DNA from 2 places in the Actinopolymorpha sp. B11F2 genome. Region 2 is predicted to be linked to the other one. Evidence: riboswitches for the same ligand, from Rfam matches in the RefSeq annotation. Region 2 holds a riboswitch; the other holds the start of a gene.

The links. Region 2 has a riboswitch for cobalamin ahead of ABN034_RS00025 (ribonucleoside-diphosphate reductase subunit alpha). Riboswitches for the same ligand answer to the same signal wherever they lie in the genome.
Region 1: it holds a riboswitch for cobalamin, as region 2 does, so the genes downstream of both, metE (5-methyltetrahydropteroyltriglutamate--homocysteine S-methyltransferase) here and ABN034_RS00025 (ribonucleoside-diphosphate reductase subunit alpha) in region 2, are expected to answer to the same signal.

What each region holds. Positions count from the first base shown of each region.
Region 1 is NZ_JBEFTX010000023.1:4,839-10,460, forward strand. Features, by position in the region: gene ABN034_RS30175 (ADP-ribosylglycohydrolase family protein) at 1-461, shown strand, start outside; gene ABN034_RS30180 (helix-turn-helix transcriptional regulator) at 516-1,445, opposite strand; gene metE (5-methyltetrahydropteroyltriglutamate--homocysteine S-methyltransferase) at 1,474-3,756, opposite strand; cobalamin riboswitch at 3,802-4,031, opposite strand; gene ABN034_RS30190 (Nramp family divalent metal transporter) at 4,099-5,613, opposite strand.
Region 2 is NZ_JBEFTX010000001.1:3,230-8,851, reverse strand. Features, by position in the region: gene ABN034_RS00030 (ribonucleotide-diphosphate reductase subunit beta) at 1-283, opposite strand, end outside; gene ABN034_RS00025 (ribonucleoside-diphosphate reductase subunit alpha) at 313-3,261, opposite strand; cobalamin riboswitch at 3,351-3,672, opposite strand; gene ABN034_RS00020 (GxGYxYP domain-containing protein) at 3,909-5,591, shown strand.

The sequences.
Region 1 (5,622 bases), on a different contig from region 2:
CGTTGCGGGAGGCCGTCGAGGAGTCGATCAACCACGTGCCGCAGCGGACCCGGCTGGTCGAGGCGCTCACCTGGGCGGTCTGGGTCCGGGACTCGAAGGTCGGTTGGGACGACGCGTTGACCCAACTGCGGGAACGCTACGGCCGTTACCACTGGGTGCACACGATCAACAACGCCGCAGCCTGCGTGTTGGCCCTGCTCTACGCCGAGGACGACTACACCAGGGCGATCGGGCTGACCGTGCAAGCCGGCCTTGACACCGACTCCAATGGCGCGACGGTGGGTTCGGTCGCCGGCGCCTTCGTGGGAAGGGGTGGGTTGCCGCGGCACTGGACCTCGCCATTTGCCGACACCTTGCGCAGCGGTCTCTACGGGTTCGACCGGAGCAGCATCCGCGACGTTGCGCAACGGACCTTCGCACTGGCTCGTACGTACTCCTCCCAGCGCGTCCTTCACCCCTGACCAGGTCCTCCCCTGACCAGGTCCTCCCCCTGACCAGGTCTGGTCGGGCCACGTCTACGCGTCGTCGACGAGCAGGCGGTGCGCAATGGGCAGGAGGCCGGCCGGGGTGAGCGGCGCGAGTGGATCGTCGGAGCCCCGGTCGGTGCGGTAGGTGCGCGGCGGGACGCCGTACACCGCGCGAAACCGGCGGGAGAAGTGGAACGGATTGGCGAAGCCGCACGCGCTCGCGACCGCTCCGACGGTGAGGTTGCTGCGCTGGAGCAGGGTGGCCGACCGGGCCAGCCGGACCAGCTCGATCGCCGCGACCGGTCCGATCCCGTACTCCGCCCGGAACAACCGGCTCAGGTGTCCTGTGGATATGCCCGCCGCAGCGGCCATCTCGGTGAGCGCGAGCGGTGTGGTCCCACCGCCACGCCAGGTCCGACGAAGGTGGTCGGCGAGCCGCGCGAGGTACGGATGGATCTCGTCGCCTTCGTCATCGGCCGGAACGGGACCACGGACGAACAGGTCGAGCAGGAAGCCAAGGACGTCGGTCGTGCGGTCGTTCTGGCCCGTGCGCGTGGTTCCCGGCTGGGTCCCGCGAGCCCTTCCCCGGCCAAGCCACAGGGAGTACCGGCACAGTGCCGCGAGCGGGTCGGCCGGGGTCAGCGCCCGGGAGATCGGCCAGGTTTCCGGTGGTCCGAGCGTGTCGAGATCAGCTTCGACCACCCGGAAATGGACGAACGCATGCAGCGATGCCCGCGTCGGGTCCCAGGCGAAGTGGTCCCGCATCCCCGGGCGGGCGAGGAGCAGGGTGCCGGGTCGCAGGTGGCGGTGCGTCGGCGGTTCCGGGCGCGTGCTGTCGGGCTCGTCGCAGGTCCAGCGCGCGCTCCCGGCGAGGAGCCAGACGAACTCGTAGTCGACCAGCGTCCGTGGTCCGAAGGTGGCGCCAGGCGGGTAGTGCGCCACCTCCGGACCGATCCGGACGACCACACGGCATGTCACGAACAGACAGGTTAGGCCGTCCGGGATCTCAGGTGGACAGGCTGGACCTCACCCGGCGGGTGGCCTCGACCATGTGCCGTAGCGCCGGCTCGACCTCGGCGTAGCCGCGGGTCTTGAGTCCGCAGTCGGGGTTGACCCACAGCCGGTCGACCTCCACCGCCTCCAGCGCGAGCCGCAGCGCGGTCTCGATCTCGTCGGTGCTCGGCACGCGGGGCGAGTGGATGTCGTACACCCCGGGCCCGATACCTCGCTGGTAGCCCGCCCGTGCGAGGTCGGCGACGAGTTCCATCCGGGACCGGGCCGCCTCCACGCTGGTGACGTCGGCGTCGAGCGCGTCGATGGTGTCGACGATCTCCCCGAACTCCGAATAGCACATGTGCGAGTGGATCTGGGTGCCGTCGGAGACCCCCGACGTCGCCAGTCGGAACGCCGCCACCGCCCACGCGACGTAGTCCGGTTGCTGCGCTGCTCGCAACGGCAACAGCTCCCGCAGGGCCGGCTCGTCCACCTGGATGTAGCGGATGCCCGCCGCCTCCAGGTCGCGGATCTCGTCCCGCAGCGCCAGCGCCACCTGCTTCGCGGTGTCGGCGAGCGGCTGGTCGTCGCGGACGAAGGACCACGCGAGCATGGTCACCGGGCCTGTCAACATTCCCTTGACAGGCTTCGTCGTCCGCGACTGTGCGTACGTCGTCCATTCCACCGTCATCGGCTCGGGCCGTGACACGTCCCCTGCGAGGATCGGTGGCCGGACATAACGACTGCCGTACGACTGGACCCAGCCATGATCGGTGCTCGCGTAGCCGGCGAGGCGTTCGGCGAAGTACTGCACCATGTCGTTGCGTTCGGGCTCGCCGTGGACCAGCACGTCCAGCCCGACATCCTCCTGCAGGGCGATCACCCGGTCGATCTCTGCCCGCATCGCGGCGTCGTAGTCGGCCGCGGAGATCCGACCCGCCCGCAGATCGGCCCGTGCGGCGCGGATCTCCTTCGTCTGCGGGAACGACCCGATCGTCGTCGTGGGCAGCAACGGCAGGTTCCCCACCGCCTTCTGGGTGGCCGCCCGGGAGGCGAAGTCGCCTCGTGGCGTGCCCTCGCCCAGCGCGGTGATCCGGGCTCGCACCCGCGCGTCAACCGCACCTTGCCGGGCCGTCGCGCGGGCGCGTGTGGCCGCGGAAAGCTCCGACTCGATCGCGGACCGCCCCTCCCGCAGCGCGCGGCCCAGCAGGACCACCTCGGCGACCTTCTGCCGGGCAAACGCCAGCCGTTCGCGAAGGTCCGCCGGCAGGCCTCGCTCCAGGTCGAGGTCGAGCGGGACATGCAGCAGCGAGCACGAGGTGCTCACGACCAGCTCGCCGACCGAACCCAGGAGCGAGGCGGCAGTGGCGAGAGCGCCGGAGAGGTCGGTACGCCAGACGTTGCGGCCGTCGACCAGGCCGGCGAAGAGCGTCTTCCGCGCGAGTCCCGCGCCGGCGATGCGTTCGACGTCGGCCCGGCTGGTCACGAGGTCCAGCGCAACGCCCTCCACCGGCGTACGACCGAGAGTCTGCAGTGCGTCGCCGATCGCGCCGAAGTACGTGGCCACGGCCAGCTTGGGTCGCCGCTGTGGAGGCAGGCCGCCAAGCCGGTCGTAGGTCGTACGGACGGCCTGGATCTCCTCGGGTGTCCGGTCGGCGGCGAGCACCGGCTCGTCGAGCTGCACCCAGGTCGCCCCGGCGGCCGCCAGCTCCGCCAGCAGGTCGGCGTACACGTCGAGCAGGCCCGGCAGCAGGTCGAGCGGCCGGAACCCCTTGGGCGCTTCAGTGTCAGGCTTCGCCAGCAGCAGGAAGCTGACCGGGCCGAGGAGCACCGGGCGGGTGTCGATTCCGAGCGCTGCCGCCTCGCGGTACTCGACGACCGGCTTGAGAGCGGCGTCGCGGTCGAGCCGGAACGCCGTCTCCGGGCCGAGCTCCGGCACGAGGTAGTGGTAGTTGGTGTCGAACCACTTGGTCATCTCCAGTGGCGGCACCCCGGCGGTGCCACGGGCCATCGCGAAGTAACGCTCGAGCCCCTCCAGGCCGGTGAACCGCTCCGGGATCGCGCCGACCAGTCCCGCCTGGTCGAGCACGTGGTCATAGAGCGAGAAGGTGTTGGACGGGATGTCGTCGACGCCGGCGTCGCGCAGCGACTCCCACGTCTGCCGGCGGAGTTGGACGGCGGTCTGGTGAAGAGTCTCGGCATCGGATCGGCTCGCCCAGAACGCCTCCGCCGCGCGCTTGAGCTCGCGGCGTGGGCCGATCCGGGGATATCCGAGCACGGTCGTACGTACTGCCATGGAGTCCTTCCCTCGGGAACTCAGATAGCGGACCGCGACGCCGGGGCGGCGCGCGGGCGGTCGGCAGGTCTTCGGACTCGTGGGCGCTCTGCGCTCTGCCTACTGGCCGTCGCTTCCCAGGCGACCGATGATGTCGGCCCAGTGCGTTCGTACGGCGGTCGTTCCCACTCACCGCTGCGGGGCAGTCCCGGAATCCCACCGGGTTCCCTCTCACCTCGCCCGGCCGGTCACGAAGGGTCGTGCCGGTCGAGCGAACCAACCACACCTACGACCATAGCGCCCAGGGCCCACGGACCGTTGCAGCCCGGCCGAAGCACAGGGCGGGTCTCGGCAGCTCCCTTGTCAGAAGGTGATGAGCGGTTCGCCTACCAGGTCGGCGACGAAGTTGACGAAGAAGAAGCCGAAGAACAGGACGTTCAACAGCAGGATCACGGTGTGCCAGGGGCGCGGACGTGCGGGCTTCGGCAGTTGCCTGTTGAGATAGATCAGCATGAACGGATAGATCAGGGCGCCGAAGTTCGCCATGTTCGCCGACCACTGGACAAGGCCGACCGGCAGCGCCAGGTGGATGACGATGCTGATGATCACGAGCAGCAGGATCATGAACGGGTAGTAGAACTTCCGTGGATCGCCCTCGATCCACGCGCGCAGCTTCGAACTCGTCGCATGCGAGGCGTCCGTGGTGGTTCGTACCATCGCCTCGAAGATGCCCAGTTGGGTGCTGAAGAGGACGAAGACGCCCATGAGCAACGCGACGTAGAAGACGAACGTGCCGTACTCGCCGCGAAGGACATCGGCGACGAACGTCGGAACGGTCTCGGGGGTCGGCCCTTCGCCCCGGATCTCCACCGCGCGCGCCATCAACAGAGTGGGGAGAAGCATGCCGAGCATCGCACCGACGAAGAAGACGCCCCACATGTCGGTGAGCAGCAGGCGGTACCACCGCCGCCACAGGGCACGGTTCTTCGCGTCGTCGGGGAACGTGATGCCACTCGCGAGGACGGCGTTCCGGTCGCCACGCAGACCGCTCAGGAAACCGACCCGGTGGCCCATGCCGTAGCCCTTGTCACGGTAGTGGCTCATGATGTACCAGTTCAGCCCGGACGCGAGGGCAGTGAAGCCCGCGAGGCCGCCGAGTTCGGTGGCGGTGATGCCGGCAGGTGGGGCGGCCGGGGTGACGAAGCCGCGAATCCCTTCCCACCAAAGGCTCGCGGGCACGAGCAGCAGGTCGAGGATCAGCAGGAGGACGAGGATCGTGCCGACCATGATCCAGTTGGCGAGCTCGAGCGCCCGGCTGATCCGCCGGGCTGTGGCGGTGATGAGGAAGACGACCACGAGCAGCAGGATCGCGTAGATCCGTGGCTCTTCCGCGCCGCTCGCCGCGATCTCTCCGTGCACGAGGGCGTAGACGCCCTGGCCCGCGGAAGCCGCCCAACCACCGGCGATGAACGCGAAGATGATGACGAAGACCGACAGCGGCACCCACAGGATCCAGCCGGGCGGCACCCGCCCCCAACCGACGACGGGAACTTCGCCGGTCGCCACGACATAGCGGGAACACTCGACGTTGTAGAACGTCTGCAGCAGCGCGGAGATCGTGATGACCCAGCCGACGCCGATGAAGCCGTACGTACCGACCGCCTGCGGGCCGAGCAACCACTCACCACTGCCGATCGAGATGCCGAGCGCGATGAGGCTCGGGCCGATCGCGAACTTGACGAGCTCCCGAAACCCGATCCTGCGTACGCCGAAAACCTCTTCAGGCGTAGGGAGATCGGCGACTGCGAGATCTGGGCGGCTCACCCCCAGCGGGTGGGTGGCCTGTGCGGTACCGGTGGTCTCGACGCTTTCGGCCATGGCAAGCCT
Region 2 (5,622 bases):
GGTTGCGTTTGAGCATCCGGCGCTCGTCGTCGGTGAGCCCGGTGGGCGACTTCCACAGGGCTATGTCGGCCTGCATGGACACCTCTGTCGGCATCCAGTGGTTGTTGCAGCCAGCGAGGTACTTCTCCCATGCCCAGCGGTACTTCACCGGCAGGAGCTGGTTGACATCGGCGCGGGCGTTGATCATCGCCTTGTCATCGACGCTGACCCGGCCGGCCCCGCGGTGGATCTCTCCCAGGCCGGTCGCGTCGGCCGGAGCGCTTGTCATGTCGGTCTCTGTCATGTGTCGGCTTCCTTTGTCGGGTCGTGTGGTCACTGGCAGGCTTCGCAGTCCGGATCGTCGAGTGCGCACACGGCGCCCTCGTCGACCTGGGTGACCGGGGCGGCGGCGGGAGAGACGGTGGGAGAGACGGCGTTGAGCTTTCCGTCGGTCCCGCGCAGCGTGCTCTTCTCGACGTGCGTGGCGCTCTGCGACCGCAGGTAGTACGTCGTCTTCAGTCCCCGGCGCCACGCCAGCCGGTAGAGCGCGTCGAGCTTGCGCCCACTCGGTGCGGCGACGTAGAGGTTGAGGGACTGCGCCTGGTCGAGCCACTTCTGCCGGCGTGCCGCCGCCTCCACCAGCCACGTCGGATCGATCTCGAAGGCCGTGGCGTACAACGCCTTCAAGTCGGCCGGTATCCGGTCGATCGGACCGACGCTCCCGTCGAAGTACTTGAGGTCCGTCACCATCACCGCGTCCCAGAGGCCGAGCTCCTTCAGGTCGTGGACGAGGTACGGATTGATCGCGGTGAAGTCGCCGGACATGTTGGATTTCACGAAGAGGTTCCGGTAAAGCGGCTCGATCGACTGGCCGACACCGCAGATGTTGGAGATGGTCGCCGTGGGTGCGATGGCCATGACGTTGGAGTTGCGCATCCCCGCCTCGACGACGCGGGCGCGTAGAGCGTCCCAGTCGAGCCGGGTGGACCGGTCGACGTCGAGCTGCCCGTCGCGGGCATCGGCGAGCAGTTCGAGGGAGTCGATCGGCAGGATTCCCCTGCTCCACAAAGATCCGTCGTACGTCTCGTAGCTTCCGCGCTCGGCGGCAAGATCCGCCGACGCGGCGATCGCGTAGTAGCTGATGAGCTCCATCGTGGTGTCGGCGAACTCCACCGCACGCTCCGACGACATCGGAACACGTTGGCGGAACAACGCGTCCTGGAAACCCATCAGGCCAAGGCCGACGGGCCGGTGCCGCAGGTTCGACCGGCGTGCCTCGGGGATCGTGTAGAAGTTGACGTCGATCACGTTGTCGAGTGCCCGCACCGCCGTGCGTACCGTGCGTGCCAGGTGGTCCTCGTCGATTCCGCCCTCACCCACGTGGTGCGCGAGGTTCACCGACCCCAGATTGCAGACCGCCACCTCCGCCTGATGGCCTGCGCCGGCCGAGGTGTTGAGGGTGATCTCGGTGCAGAGGTTCGACGAGTGCACGACGCCGACATGGCGCTGGGGGGAGCGGACGTTACACGGATCCTTGAACGTGATCCACGGATGGCCCGTCTCGAACAGCATCGTGAGCATCCGGCGCCACAGGTCGACCGCGCGTACCCGGCGGTGGACCTTGATCGCGCCGCGTTCAGCGCTCTTTTCGTACGCCTCGTAGGCGTCGGCGAAGGCTGGTCCGTAGAGGCCGTGCAGATCGGGTACTTCGTCGGGGGAGAAGAGCGTCCATTCCGCGTCGGCCTCGACTCGTTGCAGGAAAAGGTCGGGAATCCAGTTGGCGGTGTTCATGTCATGCGTACGCCGCCGGTCGTCACCGGTGTTCTTCCGCAGGTCGAGGAACTCCTCGATGTCGATGTGCCAGGTCTCCAGATAGGCGCAGGCCGCACCCTTGCGCTTCCCACCCTGGTTGACGGCGACCGCGGTGTCATTGGCGATCTTGAGAAACGGCACGACGCCCTGCGAATGGCCGTTGGTGCCCTTGATGTGGGCGCCCATTCCGCGGACCGGAGTCCAGTCGTTGCCGAGCCCACCGGCGTACTTCGACAACAGCGCGTTGTTCTTGATCCCGGAGAAGATGCCGTCGAGGTCGTCTGCCACCGTCGTGAGGAAACACGAGGAGAGCTGCGGGCGGGTCGTCCCCGCGTTGAACAGGGTCGGCGTCGAGCACATGAAGTCGAACGACGACAGCAGTTCGTAGAACTCGATCGCGCGGGCCTCCGGGTCGTCCTCGCGAAGCGAGAGCCCCATGGCCACCCGCATGAAGAACGCCTGCGGGAGCTCGAACCGGCTGCCCAGGCTCTGTCCGTCGGCCTCAGCCGTCGCCCCGGCCTCTGGATAGCCACGGATGAGGTACCTGTCGTAGAGCGTCTGCAGCCCCAGGAACTGGAACGCCAGGTCGCGCTCGGGCCGGATCGCCCCTCCCAGCCGGTCGAGGTCGAAACGCTCCAGCTCCGGGTCCAGCAGCTCCAACCGGACCGCGCGGCGCACGTAGTCGCGGAAGTAGCGGGGATACCGCGCGGCCATCTCCTCGTGGTTCGCCTCGTCGGGAGTGCCGGAGACGAACGTCAACGCCTCGCGCCGGAGCTTGTCGAGCAGCAGCCGGGCGCTCACGTGGGAGTACGCGGGATCGGTCTCGACGAACGTCCGGGCCGCCATGACGAGCGCGAGCTCCAACTCGGCCAGGCTGATCCCGTCGTAGAGGTTGCGGTGGACCTCGGTAAGGACCGAGCTCGCCGACACCGCCTCGAGACCCGCGCAGGACTCCTCGACGAGGTGGGTGAGGCGCCCCAGGTCCAACGGCTGGAGTTCGCCGTCAGGTCCCTTCACCCGTACAGCGGATCCGGCCTGGCTCTCGGCTTCGTCGCTGACAGTGGCGTGCTCACGTTCGATCCGGGCACGGGCGTGCTCCTCGCGGTAGAGCACGTACGCCCGCGCCACCCGGTGCTCACCCCCCCGCATGAGGGCGAGCTCCACCTGGTCCTGGATGTCCTCGATGTGGCAGATCCGGCCGAGGTCGGGATGCCGGGTGAGCGAGGCCACCACCTGGTGGGTCAGCTCCTCGACCGTCTCGTGGACCCTCGTCGAATCGCTCGCCTGCGGACCTTCGACGGCGAGGAACGCCTTCGTGAGGGCGACGGCGATCTTCGACGCGTCGAACGGCGACGTCGTACCGTCCCTGCGGACGACCTGGGTGTGCGGATGGGTTGCTGACATGGACGCTGTCTCCTTGCGAGCTCGATCGACGGTGCCCGTCGAGTCGGGGAAGAAGATGCGCGACACCGGCCTGCCGAGCGCGCACGAACGCGCCACGGCGTGGCGGCGGAACATCCCGGGCTCTTCCCTCGAGGCCGGCGGGCGGCGCGCACGGGGAGGTACGCGCACTGGTGGCAGGTCTTCGGACTCGCGGGCAGGTGCTTCCTACTGGCCATCGCTTCCCGGACATGCGTCCACGTCCAGTGCTTGACCGGCTGGATCCGTGCGTTCGCGACCACACGAGGCCGCACTTTTGCCACCAGGGCAGAAAGCACGACCGGAAATCACCACCGGTGATGGCGTTCGTTCCCGCTCACCGCTGCGGGGCAGTCCCGGATTCGCACCGGGTTCCCTCTTGACGGCGACGCCCCTGGACGGGGTGTCTCCGCGGCTCCGACGGCCTGGACGGCCGCAGGAACCACCAGCGAGCTAGAGGCTACATGTAGGGGCGGACAACACCGTGGAACCCAAGATGCGGTGTGTCGCGTGTCGCGCTGCGGAAGGCGGAAGGGTCGCGTACTCGCCTCGCCGGCACCGGTTCGGCACGTCCGAGTAGGGACGAATCCTGGCCGGCCGGAAGGCGGCTCAGTACGGTGCGAGCGATCCTGAACCACGCAGCGATAGGCCCCGGCTCGCGACGGAAGGCTGTGTCCGCCATGAACGATCGTCCCGGCATGTCCCGACGACAGGCGCTCGGCAGCGCGGCGTGGGGAGCGGCCGGTGCCGCCGTGTGGGGAGCCACGGGAGTCCCCCAGGCCGGCCCGGCAGCCGCCGCAGCCCCCACCGTGACGGCGCCCTTGGCTCCCGGCGCGCACCAGACCGCCGACGCGCTGTATCCGAAGGGGGTCCGCCCGACGAGGCTGTACGTGATCGGCGAAGGAGCGCTGAGTCCCGAGGAACGCGTTTTGGCCGGAACTCTTCAGGGCCAGCTGGCGCGCCGGAGCCGGGGCGGGAGCGACGACGATGTCCCGGGCATCTATCTCGACGTGCCCGGTGTCGGCTACCCGGTGTGGCTGGCCGACCTTGCCGAGCGCTACGACATCGAGCTGGTCCCGGTCGACGACCTCTGGACACTGGTCGACCGCTTTACCAGCCAGGGAACGAACGGCGGCCCCATCGACCGGTACGTCCTCTACCGCCGTGCCGAGCCGTCCATCAACGTCGCCACCACCGTCGCGGGGTTGACGGGCGCGGTCGCCGTGGAGGAGGCCCTGGAGCCGGTCGCCAAGCAGCACGGCCTGCGCAGAGTCGCGGACGTACGTGGCAAGGACGACCGCTGGGTGAAGGAGACGTACTGGTCGCGGTTGCGGCACGACCTCGTGGTGGAGCAGAAACCGGACTTCGCGAACCAGCTCCGCGACTACGCCACGATGGCCGGGGCTCTGATGTTCTACGACGGCAACTCGGACTTCCGTCGTTCGGTCGTCGGGGATCTCGCGCCGGACTCCGCCACGATCGGATGGGGCGACGCCTCCCAGGGCGAGGACAAGTTCGTGTCGGTGTCGTCACAGGCCGGCGTACGGACCATCCCTGCCGACCACGCGCGCAACCTGGCGCCGCTCTCCGGCATCCGCCACAGCCGACTCAGCCAGCGGGCCCCGGAAGGAGCGCTGGCGGCCACGCCGGAGGTCGATCCGGACACCCACTACGCCTCGTTCCTGATCACCGACGGCGACAACATCCAGTGGATGCTCGGAGACTTCCAGAGCAGTGCGAACTGGTTCGCGAGCCCACATCGCGGCGCGGTCGACCTCGGCTGGGGAATCTCGCCGTCGTTGATCGACCTCGCCCCCTCGGTCATGCGGTGGTACTACGACCACGCATCGGCGGGCGCCCATCGCGACCGCTTCGTCGCGGGTCCGTCGGGTGGGGGATACCTGTACCCGAGCATGTATCCGCGCGCGGAGCTGGACCTGCACACGGCCCGGCTGGCGACCTCCATGCGGCGTGCGGACCTCCACGTCGCGCAGATCATCGACTTCGACTCCTTTTCCGACACCGCCCTGTGGTCGGCCTATCTGCAGCGGGACCAGATCGACGGGCTCATCTACCTCGAGTACTCCCGCTACGACTCGCACAAGGGTGAGGTGGTCTGGGCACATGACAAGCCGGTGATCTCGGCGCGCACGATGCTCTGGGACGGCTTGGACGGCGGGGACGAGGCGAGCGTCACCGCCGAGCTCAACGCCGCCGAACGCGATCCGTCGAGTGCCGCCGGCTACTCGGTCGTCATGTGGCATGCCTGGAGCAAGACCGTGGACAGTGTGAAGACAGTCGTGGACAGCCTTGCTCCACACGTCAAGGTCGTACCACCGGACACCCTGGTCAAGATGGTCGCCGCTCACGCCAGTCGGTAGAGCCGGAGTCGGGAAGCATTACCCCCGCGGC